Regions from separate parts of the Paenibacillus sp. FSL H8-0260 genome, predicted to be linked through region 3. Evidence: riboswitches for the same ligand, from Rfam matches in the RefSeq annotation. Region 3 holds a riboswitch; each other region holds the start of a gene.
What was found. A riboswitch is a leader RNA that binds a small molecule or an ion and turns the genes downstream of it on or off. The one in region 3 is predicted to bind cyclic di-AMP.

Region 1 (3,387 bases), 2.1 Mb from region 3:
ATTAAAAACCCTCCTATATGTAACTGCTTTGATATTCAAAGGTGACCTTTACCTCTGCTTCACTTTTAAATGATATTGATTCTCATTCTCTGTGTCAACATATAAATTTCAAATTCTGTGGATTTGCAACAATTTCCTTCATATAAAATACAAAAGAGGTTATATTCCGAACGTTCCGGATATAACCTCATCTTTAATCTTCTACTTATTTATTTAAATGATACGGGACAGTCGCTACTACAACGTCCTTTTGATTCATTAGATACGAGCGGATTAAAAAGCTGGTCTGATTATGAAGCACGGCTTGCCACCAATGTTTGGTAATAAACTGTGGAATCAGAATCGTGATGTGATCCGTCGCAGCGGTCTTCCACTCTACCGTATCGATAAACTTCACTAACGGACGAATGATACTACGATATCTGGAACGAAGTACAATCAGGCGTACACCTGGATTCCATTCCTCCCACCGTTGCTCCATCTTATGAATGTCTTCTTCATCAAAGCCTACATACACAGCAACAACATTATCTGTTAGAGACTTCGCATAGCTGATGGAATGTAATACAGCACGTGTAACCCCTGCAACAGGAACAACTACAGTACTTCCTTTAATTACAGGTTTATCCGTAGCCGGACATATACGCAGTTGATCCGCAGTGTTCAAATAATGCTTATGAATACGGTGGAACACGAACATTACAGCAGGTAAGAAAATGAATGCCATCCATACGCTCGAGAATTTAGTAATGATAAATATAAGCGTAATCGTCAATGTAGTCAGCATACCGATGGTATTTACTACAAATCTTTTCACCCATCCAGCGGGTCTTGTTTTGATCCAATGCACCATCATCCCCAGTTGGGATAAGGTAAAAGGAATGAACACGCCAACCGCATATAGTGGAATCAAACCTTCCGTATTCCCATGGAATGCAGTCACAAGTATGATAGACATAACTCCTAGAAAAATAATGCCGTTTGAGAAACCCAGGCGGTCACCACGGACCATAAATGCATGTGGCAGATATTTATCTTTTGCAAACATAAAGGCGAGCAGCGGAAACGCTGAATATGCTGTATTAGCTGCCAAGAACAAAATCACTGCTGTAATCCCTTGAATGAAAAAGTACAATCCGCCACGGCCAAAGGTCGATTCAGCGATCTGAGAGACAACCGTAGCCTTTTCATCTGGCACAATACCATACCAATACGCCAGCACAGTGATTCCGGTAAACATAAAGCCAAGGATAAGTCCCATGATCATTAGCGTCTTGGCTGCATTCTTCTCAGCCGGTGCTTTAAAGTTTGGGATCGCATTAGATACGGCCTCAACCCCCGTTAGGGCTGAACAACCAGAGCTAAACGCTTTTAATAGTAGAAACAAACTTACATTAGATACGGCGCTGCCTATTTCAGGAACATTCGCATGCGCGCCACCCATTGCATATTTAACGATACCGGAGATAATCAGAACAACAATTGAAACCACAAACAAATACACTGGAATTGCGATAAATGAAGCCGATTCAGTCACTCCGCGAAGATTAATGATTGTTAATAAAACGATAACAGATACAGCGATGAGAACAGTATGATTATGAAGACTTGGAAAAGCCGATGTGATCGCATCCGTCCCTGCCGAGGCACTAACCGCTACGGTAAGAATGTAATCCACCAATAATGAACCCCCAGCGAGCAGCCCTGTCGGAATACCAAGATTACTCTTGGCTACGATATAAGCTCCGCCTCCTTGCGGATAAGCAAAAATCGTCTGCCGATAGGATAAAATCAGGATGGCCAGCAGGCCCAATACGGCTAATGCAATTGGCAGGGAATACCAGATGGCAGTAAACCCGGCAGCCACTAGTACAATCAGAATTTGTTCCGTTCCGTAGGCTACAGACGAGAGCGCATCAGAAGACAGAACAGCCAGTGCTTTAACCTTGGATAACTTTTCATGATCGAGTTCATTCGACTTCATCGGACGTCCGATCAATAGTCGTTTTACCTTGCTTACCATGGTGGATACAGTTCCTTTCTTTGGGAGCTGAAACGGAATTTCCGTGCGCTGTTTTCATCGGTGGATTTCATAAATGCAGACACAAAAATAAGCATACGGAAATGATCCGCATGCTTATGCATGGTCATTTTCCCACCTTGCTTACGAGGTTAGCTGGCGGATTCGGGCTGTGGTTATAGCCCTACGGTAGAGATCTGTTCGACCCGGTTCCGATTCACCCCATTGGCATGAATGCCAAGTTTGGTTCCCCCGTTTTTCCTAAGAAAATTCAGCGCATATTCAACTTCTCACAAGGTCTAATATTAGTCTACAAAGTGCCTACAGTAAAGCGTTGAAAAAAATGAAAAAAGAATGAAAAAACATCCAATAAGCTCAAATATAGCGTCTTATTGGATGCTCTCTTTCATTATCTTCAATTATCCCTCTAGCCCGTGATTTTAATACCTTTTCAGCTTTTTTGTAACTTCCAAAGTAAAAACTAAAATCCTAAGCTCTCCTCAGCATCTACTTCAATCACTTCTTCTTCCCTACGTCCATACCAAAGAAGGAGACTTATTAGAGCAAACGCTATTAAAGCTAACAAAGGAATCGTTATAAATTCGAAGTAGTTCAAGTAATCTTTATTACAAGGAACACCAACTGTACAAGGTAGAACTTTACTTAACGCTGGAATCTTCTGTTCCGCATAATGATAGATTGAGATACTGCCACCAATCAAACTTAATGGAAGCACATAAGGAATGATGCGCTTATCTCCACGGAAAGTGGCAATTCCCAACAAAAATAACTGCGGATACATAAAAATCCGCTGAAACCAGCAAAGCTTACAAGGTTCATACTTCAAGACTTCACTTAAATACAAGCTACCAGCTACAGCAACCAAAGAGACGAACCAGGCCAGATAGAGGCAGTTACGCTTGCAAAAAGATAGGAATTTTGTCACTTTGCCTCCACTGCTTTTGCGGCGGTGTTAATTTCAGATGTAATCGCTTCAATATCGAAAGGTTCAGCCGTTTTCACTCCATTAATGTAGAGCGAAGGCGTAGTTGTCACGCCTGCGTCAGTTGCCAACTGAATGTCTTTCTTCAGCTCATCTGCATAAGTTTTCTCTTGGATGTCTTTACGCAATAGATCGTAATCGATCACTAATTTCTCTTTTTCAGCAAGGCTTACCAAGAAATCCTCAGTGGCCCATTCCACGCTCTCATCCCCTTGCTGCGCATACACAGCATCATAGAACTTCCAGAATTCATCCTTATTCTGATGGTATACAGACAATGCAGCTAGTGAAGCTGTCTCAGAGTCAGGACCAACGAAAGCCATATTTACAAAGTAAAGAGCTGCTTTTCCCTCGTTGACAAAAT
Region 2 (3,387 bases), 1.6 Mb from region 3:
TCTACATGATGAGTGACACTAGCCCTTTCTACACAAGCGAGCATTTCCATTTTATTCTCACAGACTGCGGTATGCTCTAGCCATAGTCGGAACTTCTCTTTTCGTATAACAGATAGATGTAAGGGAAAGGTGCTGCGGGATCTCAAGACATACCAACCGGCGCTTACATCTTTCCAAGGCTCCTTGAAGGCTGTAAACCACGGGAGCTTTTGGTGCGATGACCAATCCTGCTGCTGCTGTTGTTCTCGAATTTTTTTATATATCTCATATACAATCTTAGAGTCTAAACAGTCTTTACAAGAAGAAGGTGTGCTGAACTGGCGAAGGGCTTGGATCTGGTTCTGGCCAAATGCATAGCCTACAATGTACCTGTGATTATGTTCTTCGAACCACAAGGCCCCGAAACAAACGTAATTTAGACTTATCGGCTCAAGCAGCCCTTGATGTATCCCTAAATAATAGTGCTTCAAAACATTCACTCCATCCAGCGTGCTATCACCTAATAAGCTCAGGTAACGCAAAAACCGCAGCAAGAGGAGGACCTCTGCTGCGGTTTTGGATTACAGGCAGATATACCTGGGCCAAAGCGTGGCGGATCAAGGGTCTCTCTCTTTACGCTTACGAGGTTAGCTGTCGGATTCGGACGGTGAGAGTCGCCCTACCTATTGAGACTTATGCAGTCTCCTTTGGATTCACCCCAAGTAGGCCAGGTGGCCTGATGGTTCCCCCGTTCCCTGCGAATGCAGGAACTCAGCGTTGATTGTTTTTCATGAATTAGATTCAACCCGAATCATACTCTTTTCAAGATTTTCTGTAAAAAACGGAAAATGTTCTTTTAGAGCAATTTTAACCATATCCTGCCGACTACGACTGAAAAACGAGGTAAATAGGTATTTATGGCGTGTTATCGCGCCTCTTTCTCGCTCAGCCTCAGCTTCTTGCGTTTCTACCTATAATGGGAATTTGCAGTATTTTCGCTCTAAAAAGGTGAATAAAATCACATGGGTTATAGATAGCGATTAAACGCTCCAAACTCGAGTAAACAAGAGATATAGAGAGATTAGATATCAAGTAAGCGCTATCTAATGGGAAAATAGTTTTTAATTTGCATTATTTTGGCATCATTCAGGTTTTACAAGTCTTCGTGCATAAGAGTATGATTACTCCTGTTTCAACGACAATCGAATATTTGATCCGCTTAATTTCCGGTAAGGAAAGCGGGGGAACCAACAATCGGCAGCCGATGTGAGAGTCGGAAGCAGATTATGGGGTGAATCCTGTAGAGGGTGTGAGTGAGCTCGCATCTATACAGGTAGGGCGACTCTCACCGCCCGAATCCGACAGCTAACCTCGTAAGCGTATGGAGAGAGGATGAGTGCAATGTGACCGCTAGCGAGCCACAGAGGAGATCCTTTGTGGCTTTTTGCTGTGCTCTTAGAAGCAAAGCATTTATGGAGGCCTCCCCTAAGAGGTCGCTAAATTCATCATTAGCGGTATTTGTAAGGCAGCGTCTAATGACGTGACACAACCGAGCTTTAGGTTGTGCCCGAAAATGACGATAGGTCAACATCCTTTCGGAGATTTTCGTTGCCTCCTTGTTGTAAATGAGCAGGAGGAGAAAAAAAGATGACGGATCAGAATGAATATGTGCTTGTATGTGCGCCTACAAAGGCGGGAGAACATTTCATTAAACTTCTGAAGTTCAGGGGTATTAAGATGGCGGGATTAACCAACAATGTGGCTGAGAAAGCTTTACTTGAGGAGCTCGGGATTGAGCAGGTTATTCTAGTGGATACCCGCCATCAGAGCACTTGGTTTCGCCCATCGTTCCCGGTAGGCAGGGTATATCTGTTTGAGAGCAGCTTTCCGCTTTGCTGCCGCTATATTCAGATGTGCCGTACCTGGACGACACAGCCGATTTTTGTGATTACAAGTTCAATAAATCCTAGATTGGTCTATAAAAGACTTGGTGCGAGCTATGTAATCTATTCCCATAGTGGTGATGCTGATTTTCTAATCGATAGATCACCTCATCAAGGATAATGGAAGGAGTGCGGAAGATATGATGGATCTGTATATGGTGGCTTCGTTAGCTGTAATTTACGGGTTATTTTATGGCTTTATGCGCTGGTGCGCAGGTGTAGTTGAGGATACGGGGAGGGATAAGCTGTGATTCTAGTAATCGCTGTTACCCTACTGTTGTTTTTATATCTGGTTTACGCGTTGATTCATCCTGAGAAATTTTAAGGAGGGGCATTCATGGGCATTTTGCAAATAGTCGTCGTAATTGTAATTCTCATCTTGCTGGTCAAGCCGATGGGAACGTATTTATATCATGTATTTTCTAACGAACCGAATCGTACGGATCGCTGGTTTGCAGGCACAGAGAAAGGTATTTATAAGCTGATCGGCCTGAAAAAACGGGACGGAATGTCCTGGAAGAAGTATGCACTCAGCTTTGTTTTAACTAATATCGTACTGGTTGCTTTCAGTTATATTTTTCTGAGATTACAGCGGGGATTGCCGCTGAACCCGAATGGAATTGCCGATATGGAACAGACGCTTTCATTCAATACGGTGATCAGCTTTATGACCAATACGAACCTGCAGCATTATAGCGGGGAGACGGGACTATCGTATTTTTCACAAATGGCAGTCATCACGATGATGATGTTCACGTCTGCAGCGAGCGGATTTTCTGTTGCGGTTGCTTTTGTCAGAGGGATTACAGGACAGAAATCAGTCGGGAACTTTTTCGAGGACTTCGTAAAAGCACATATTCGTGTATTCATTCCATTAGCTCTGCTAGTTTCATTGGTGCTGGTAGGATTGCATGTGCCACAAACGCTCAAGCCATCGCTTGAGGTCACTACACTCGAAGGGCAGACACAACAAATCGCTATCGGTCCAGTCGCTTCTTTGGAATCAATTAAACACTTAGGTACGAATGGTGGCGGCTTCTTCGGAGCCAATTCAGCGCATCCTTTCGAGAACCCTAATCCACTTACGAACGTGCTGGAGATTCTCTCTATGTGGATGCTGCCAGCCTCTCTGCCATATATGTACGGATTGTTCGCTAAGAACAAACGTCAGGGCTGGGTGATTTTCACAGCAATGATGACCTTGTTCGTACTACTGCTGGGATTGAATTATTATGCGGAAACCAAAGGCAATCCAGCTATCAATGCGCTGGGGATCGAGTCTTCGCAAGGCAGCATGGAAGGTAAAGAGGTACGTTTTGGTATCCCGCAATCTTCGTTGTTCACTTCGGTAACAACGGCAGCTACGACAGGTAGTGTTAACAATATGCATGATACGCTGACACCGCTGGGTGGCATTACCCCTCTGGCCCTAATGATGCTCAACAATGTCTTCGGGGGAAAAGGT
Region 3 (3,387 bases):
GAGATCGGCGGGACCGATTTTGCAGCCGCAGCCCCCTTTTGAAGATAATGAAGTCAGTTTTATAGTTTCAGCTTGAGACATCATGACTCAGCTCCTTTAGTATGAATTATCTTAATCTTACACGAGTAGATCGCATTGTACAAAAAGCAAGAGTAGCAGATGTGCTGCTTGTTACGCCTTCCTCTATACACTTACTATCACTACTTAGGTCTACCGTTCTTTCCCACGTCGGGTGAGCTATATTTGATGCTGTGGTAGGGTGGGACATTAAGTGGCGTTCTAGGTACAATATGCTTGTAAATGTTCAACATCCATCGGTTAGTAAAATAGCCAAAGGCTGGCTCATTCGTAGATTTTACTACTGATAAGCCAGCCTTTAGTTGGATGTCCATTATATTAGGGAAATCCTTCCTAAAAACATCCTATTATTAGGGAGGATTTCCCTAATCTACGTTCTAGGAGCCATAATCTCCTTCATTTTAGGGAGAATTCCCCTAAAGTTCTTCCCAGAAAGACGACCCATAGCCAGCTCATTCCGCCCTGGCTATGGGTCGCCTATTTTCTCACTTAAACGCTTCGCTTGTGAAGGTCTCCCTATAGATCAGCTAATCTGCTGACTGCCCTGCTGCTTCTCTAAGAAACGCTGAAGAATCGCATTGAATTGCTCCGGCTGGCACAGATTACTTGGATCTAATGCGTTCGGAATAATCGCCAACTGCGCCTGCGGCAGCTGAGACACCATTTCCTTCATACAATTCACTCCAAATTCATTAAAGTCCCCCACAATACATAATGCAGGACGTTTAAAAGCCTTTAAACATCTGGTGTAATCAACATGGCTCGTAGCCAGCCTTTGCCGATATAACTCCCGGGGGCGTTTGTCCAGCAGTCCTCTTCTAATCTCATTGTAGGCCAGACTCCAGCGCTCTCGGTACATCATCCGAATCGAAGGCAACACCAGCTCGCTTGGGAGATAATACATTAGTAAACTGCAATATGCTGCCATAGTTTGTATTTTCCCTACTATTGTTGATCCGTGAGTCCTACAAAAGCTATCCGCGACCACAATTGCTTTTACACGCTCAGGATATTGTTTGGCAATATGCTGAACGACTAAGCCACCATAGGCGATTCCTACAAAAACTGCTTCACGGATACCTAGGTCATTCAACAGCATAATCAGATCCAGACATTGCGTCTCAATAATCTCATGTGGGGCCTCCAACAGTTTACCAGACTTGCCATTCCCCCGTAAATCGCACAAAATCACTTTATATTTATCGGAAAAATACTCCAGCTGTGGTTTGAACATACTGTGTGTTAATCCATGTCCATGGATAAACACAACCGGAGTGCCAGTTCCATTGATTTCATAATAGAGCGAAGTTCCGTTCAGTTTAGCGATAGGCAAAGGTAACACCTCTTTCATAATAAATTCTACGACTATATCTGCTTAAAAACGCAGCAAAAAACCACAGAGGGATTCTCTGTGGCTATTCATCACTAAACACGCCATTCATCCTCTCTCCATACGCTTACGAGGTTAGCTGTCGGATTCGGGCAGTGAGAGTTGCCCTACCTGCAGGGATGCATATTATGCACCCGGAACAGGATTCACCCCATAACCAGTGCCGACTCTCACATCGGCTGCCAGTTGTTGGTTCCCCCGCTTTCCAGAAACGGAAATTAAGCGGATTGCTTATGTAATTGTAAATTTAAGATAATTCTCAGTTCTGAGATGAATCATACTCTTGTAAGGTTTTCTTGTAAAGGAGGGCTCTGGTCAAAATAATGTTGAAAGCAATGCTTTTCATTTCATATTAAGCATACTCTTCATTTTCTCTTTCTTTTGCTCTTGTTTACTCGTTTTCTTTAGAAAAACAGCTCTGAAGCAAGCGAAAAAGGGGGTGATTCACCAGTACTTTCCTATTTAATAAGAAACGACAATCTTCAATACCAATATTGGGCCAGTTTCTGTACCTTGGGGTGTTCGTCGTTTCTATGTCCCCGATCCGTTTGGCAAGCTTGTTAATATTATTTCACATGAACAGCACGAATGATTTCATAAAAAAGAAAAAAGCTAAGCAGAATCAGAGATCTCCCCCTGTCCACTTAGCTTCCTTTTACAATACTATGGCTACAAAAGATCGGCGTTTTTCAATGCATGCTCCCAGCTTGGAAAAAAGAACAGCGCACTTCTCATAAGCTCTGGGTCGCTTTGCTTTACTTGTTTTTTACTGATTGAGCTTCCGTCGCTTTGCAGCTTTTTGATCCGACTTAATACTTCATCAGCCTCCAAAGGAATTTCCATTGAAACACTCCTTTCTCAGTGACCTGTTTCCCTTCATTTTCTCCATAATATGTTTATTTATTCCGTACTCTTAATTTCCCCAGATTAAACCATCTGATAGATGGGTTGTTCAGCAATGAACCGGGTAGGAAGCATGGGATATTTGTCTGCTAAGATTTCAGCTAAATATTTCATCCCCGGCGCTTCACTCTCCGCATGACCTAACATGATGAGCGCTTTAGATTTTCCTTGGTGCCCTGCATCCCGCACATATTCCGGAGTCTCCCACTCTGGTCCTTCTCCAGCAATAATTAAATCAAGATTGTGATCATTAAAAAGCGGAATAGCCATCGTCCCGCCTCCTCTGTAACCTACTAATATCCCTACGCGTTTGCAGGACAGAGACAGGTCACCAGCAGCGCGTACATAAGAGATGCCTAGCTTACTTTTAATATACTGAGCAGCTTCCATTACAGTCATAGCAGGAATAGTGAGAATCGTAGCAGCCGCTTGCTGCTCTTCCACATAGTCTGACCAATCCAGCTCTCGCAGCAAACCCATCATAATCCCATCCGGCTCTTGCCGATGCCAATAATCATGATAACGAAAAATAGCTATTGGGGAATGTTCGATCAGACTTTTTTTCGCATGATAAACCGGATCACCTTCTAACCACTCGTTCGCCGCGTGATGGCTATAAAATACACCTTCATGCGTGATCAGCAAATTGGCTCCTAACGCTATTGCTTGCTCCACAATATTTTGTGTGGCAGAAAAGGCCGTAATAATCCCTGTGACTTCAGTTTCCGGTTCCCCTGGGTTCAGAATATCCACAGTCCCTTCTACCTGTTCCACAGTTCCCATTAAATCTTTCAAAATCGCTCTAATCGTGAGGCTCACTATCATCATCCCTCGGTTCAAAATCTAATAAATCTTTCTGCCTTTAAGATCCTCAATTCCGCTCTTGCGGTAAAAATACGTATTGATCCGATCTCTCCATTCCTGCGCATGCTCTGCTTGCTCTTCAAGACGTTGCTTCACTTGCACATACAATCCACTATCCATGCTGCCTTCAAGTGATTCCCATGTTGCTAGAA
Region 4 (3,387 bases), 1.1 Mb from region 3:
AAGTTCGAATGGCGCGTTGGTTCCAGGTCAGGACTTCGAGATCTATCTCACGATCAGGATAACGATTCAAGGCTGTCTGGACGATGGCATCCACGAATAGTTTGCCTAAACCATGGCCGCATAGATCGGGGCGCATCCCAACCCCTAAACGGACGACTCCTTCCATAGGGAACAACTGTGCGAATCCGCATAAAACCTCATGTTCATTTAATATGGAGATATATTGTTCCTCCCGGAGCTGCGGATCGCCAAACTCGATGCCAAGGGCCTGCATCTGCTCCCACGGCATCCAGCCATAAATATTATATGGAGGCGTATAGCTCCACTTACAAATAGCTTCTCCGTGAATTGCCTCCATAGGAACTACATGAAAAGTTACCGAGGGATTTATCATAAGGTCAACGATCTCCTTTCACGAGGACATTGCTATATTACTAATTATATACAAAATGGGGGAGGTTCGACTCAGAAAATTTATATGAGGGGAATGTTTTACAAATTATGAGAGGGGTAAATAAGTAATAAGACAAAAAAACAAGCTCTCCTCCAAGAATTACCTTGGAAAAGAGCCTATGTACGTTATTTATTGCACATCATCATTGTCTTCCGATTCAGCAGCAACCGATTTGTAAGCATCTGTGCTCATAATGCGCTTGGCACCAACGTAGCGTTTCACGTAGTAGCTATCACTCAGAGAGCTAATGGTAACACCGCGTGAGGTAGAAGCGTGTGCGAACTTACCTTCACCGACATAAATGCCGACATGGGAGACACCTTTGCCACTTGTATTGAAGAATACAAGATCTCCGGCTCTTATATCATCACGGGAGATTGCTGTGCCCATTTGATATTGGGAACCTGATTGGTGTGGAAGGTTAATGCCAATCTTATCAAACACATACATTGTAAATCCGGAGCAATCAAATCCGTTAGTGGATATACCGCCGGATACGTATTTAGTACCGATGGCCTTGTCAATCACTTTATCCATTTTGGAATCTGCGAAAGCGCTTCCTGCTCCGATGGTGAGGATGATGGAAAAGCTTAGTACTGCTGCTGCTAACTTCTTCTTCAAAAGTGTATACCCCTTCCAAATGCCTACGAGGTTAGCTTAAGGGTTCGGTTGAAGGTCCCCTATGACCCCTCTATATAATGGAGGTCAATTCACCCAAAGTTGGTTCCCCCGTTTTCCTAATAGTTAGGAAACTCGGCTCATACTGTTGATTAGGATTAGCTTGTAATCAATACATGACAAAACCTTTGTAAATAACAACTTAATGATTACAAAAATGTTACTAAAATCTCACTGCGCTAATTGTAACAAACAGAAAGCCGCTTGGCAATCGTTTTTAACATATTAATGCAGAAAAATTGGCATTTTTACGGTAGAAAGGCATATGTAAGCGTTAATAATGACCTAATTTTTAATATAATTGCAATTTTTATCAAATAAACGTGTTTCAATTGGGCTCTAATAGTGTAAAAATATATTATGGAAAAAAGAAAAACCCGAATTTGATTACGGGCATAATCAGATTCAGGTTCATATAGTTGTAATTATGAGGTTATAGTTGTGAGGAAGGTTTCAATCGAAGGCTACAGCTTGATAAGCTGAAGTACTCATTACTCTTTTAGCGCCAACATAACGATTGGCCCAGTAGGCCTGACTGAGTGAAGTGATGGTTACTCCACGCGAAGAGGACGATTGTGCGAATTTTCCGTTTCCAACATAAATGCCGACATGGGATACTCCATTGCCAAGTGTGTTAAAGAACACTAGATCACCAGAACGCAGATTGCTTTTGGATACAGCAGTTCCAACGCTATATTGAGCTTTTGATGTACGAGGTAAAGTAAGACCTACATTCTTGAATACATATTTTGTAAATCCAGAGCAATCAAATCCGGCAGTGCTTGTACCTCCGGTTTTATAGGCAACTCCAATAGTCTTTGAGATTACAGTGTCCATCTTAGAGTCGGCAAAGGCGCTTCCTCCACCAATAGATAATGCCATTACAAGTCCTAGCGCCGCAGCGACGCATTTTTTTCTTAAATTATGTCTTTTCAAAAGATGTACTCCTTCCAAGGCCTGCGAGGTTAGCTTAAGGGTTCGGTAGAAGATTCCCTATGATCCCTGTAAAGCGAGATCAATTCACCCAAAATATGGTTCCCCCACTTCCCGGTGCAAAGGAATTAGGCGTGTTAAGCACCAAGAGAATGACGTTTCGACAGTTACACTTACGATAAATACATTTAGTTATGTAGGAATCGTTTCAATTGATTACAAAATTGTTACTAATAGCACAGGACTTATTGTAACAGAGCTTTTATGATTTTGCAAATACTCTTCAGTTATCCGTAATGAGAAAAAGTCCCAGCTCCTGAATACAGGAATTGGGACCTTTTTATTATGTCAAATAAGGTTAATTTATTGTGGAAATGCTTTGCTACACCATAGATGATATTGTGCAGAGATTCCCCACATTTTTAAGAGCGTAGAAGGTAGTGGTGAGATTTGCCGTATTATAAGTGCCGGCAGGCCGGGACAGAACAGACCCGTCAGTCCGCACACTAGCAGTAAGAGCAAGCCTCCCGCACCAAGTACAATGGAAACACCTATAGCAGGAATCAGTGACCGCAAGCAGATGAACAGTGAGGAGAACATTCCTGTACCGCCGGTGTAACCAAACTGCATATATAGAAGAAACAGGCGCACGATAAAAATATATATAAGCCATGCCAATACGTATGGTACTAAATGAAGTAACAAAGTGTAGTTAAACAAAGAGGATAAGAACAGCCCGTACATTTTTGGAGCAAGCCAGTAAAGCGGCAGCAGGGTCAGAACCCATTCGATTAGGCTAAAGACTAAGACAGGTAGTCCATAGATCTTCATGCCGGGGAAAAAGAACAGTCCGCGCTCGCCCCTTCGCTCCTGGTGGAGCTCATGCAGCAATCCTGCCCTTATGAAAGGAGAAAGCAGAAGTCGCAAGACAACAAGTCCTAGAAGCATCCATAACCAAGTGCGTATCGCAGGGTCAGTATTCAAGCTGAACTGTCCCTCGATATAATACAACAGTCTGCCCATACCGCTGCCGCCGGCGTCTTTATCTGGATAGCGCAGTAGAATTGGAATAATAGCAGATCGGATGAAACCATACATAAAGTAGCCCCAGAGCAGTCGGTAGATGAAGAGCAGAATTAAAATATAAAATTGCTCCTTCATGCTTTGCCAGCCGCGGGTTATCGATGTTCTCACAATCATTCACCTCACCAGACAAGAGTTCCGAGCACGGTTTCAAGTAGTTTAGTTACACTTAACGTCCAGCGAGAGAGCGTCTTGTGCTCTATTTCCGCCAGCCTAAAGTTGTTTAAATGTTTGCTCTC

Region 1: linked by a shared signal. The riboswitch ahead of MHI51_RS16715 (APC family permease) and the one ahead of MHI51_RS26090 (alpha/beta fold hydrolase) in region 3 are both predicted to bind cyclic di-AMP.
Region 2: linked by a shared signal. The riboswitch ahead of MHI51_RS02840 (hypothetical protein) and the one ahead of MHI51_RS26090 (alpha/beta fold hydrolase) in region 3 are both predicted to bind cyclic di-AMP.
Region 4: linked by a shared signal. The riboswitch ahead of MHI51_RS00545 (C40 family peptidase) and the one ahead of MHI51_RS26090 (alpha/beta fold hydrolase) in region 3 are both predicted to bind cyclic di-AMP.

What each region holds. Positions count from the first base shown of each region.
Region 1 covers NZ_CP150298.1:3,779,431-3,782,817, forward strand. The annotation lists gene MHI51_RS16710 (iron-hydroxamate ABC transporter substrate-binding protein) at 1-2, opposite strand, end outside; gene MHI51_RS16715 (APC family permease) at 206-2,023, opposite strand; cyclic di-AMP (ydaO/yuaA leader) riboswitch at 2,148-2,307, opposite strand; gene MHI51_RS16720 (disulfide oxidoreductase) at 2,502-2,966, opposite strand; gene MHI51_RS16725 (DsbA family protein) at 2,963-3,387, opposite strand, start outside.
Region 2 covers NZ_CP150298.1:640,551-643,937, forward strand. The annotation lists gene MHI51_RS02835 (hypothetical protein) at 1-533, opposite strand, end outside; cyclic di-AMP (ydaO/yuaA leader) riboswitch at 602-766, opposite strand; cyclic di-AMP (ydaO/yuaA leader) riboswitch at 1,186-1,375, shown strand; gene MHI51_RS02840 (hypothetical protein) at 1,627-2,043, shown strand; gene kdpF (K(+)-transporting ATPase subunit F) at 2,170-2,247, shown strand; gene kdpA (potassium-transporting ATPase subunit KdpA) at 2,260-3,387, shown strand, end outside.
Region 3 covers NZ_CP150298.1:5,885,970-5,889,356, forward strand. The annotation lists gene selD (selenide, water dikinase SelD) at 1-81, opposite strand, end outside; gene MHI51_RS26090 (alpha/beta fold hydrolase) at 602-1,411, opposite strand; cyclic di-AMP (ydaO/yuaA leader) riboswitch at 1,517-1,703, opposite strand; partial or broken gene MHI51_RS26095 (glyoxalase) at 1,950-2,060, shown strand; gene MHI51_RS26100 (hypothetical protein) at 2,138-2,311, opposite strand; gene MHI51_RS26105 (Nif3-like dinuclear metal center hexameric protein) at 2,396-3,190, opposite strand; gene MHI51_RS26110 (alpha-glucuronidase family glycosyl hydrolase) at 3,215-3,387, opposite strand, start outside.
Region 4 covers NZ_CP150298.1:112,578-115,964, forward strand. The annotation lists gene MHI51_RS00535 (GNAT family N-acetyltransferase) at 1-394, opposite strand, end outside; gene MHI51_RS00540 (C40 family peptidase) at 584-1,075, opposite strand; cyclic di-AMP (ydaO/yuaA leader) riboswitch at 1,081-1,223, opposite strand; gene MHI51_RS00545 (C40 family peptidase) at 1,586-2,014, opposite strand; cyclic di-AMP (ydaO/yuaA leader) riboswitch at 2,072-2,210, opposite strand; gene MHI51_RS00550 (hypothetical protein) at 2,429-3,259, opposite strand; gene MHI51_RS00555 (M1 family metallopeptidase) at 3,271-3,387, opposite strand, start outside.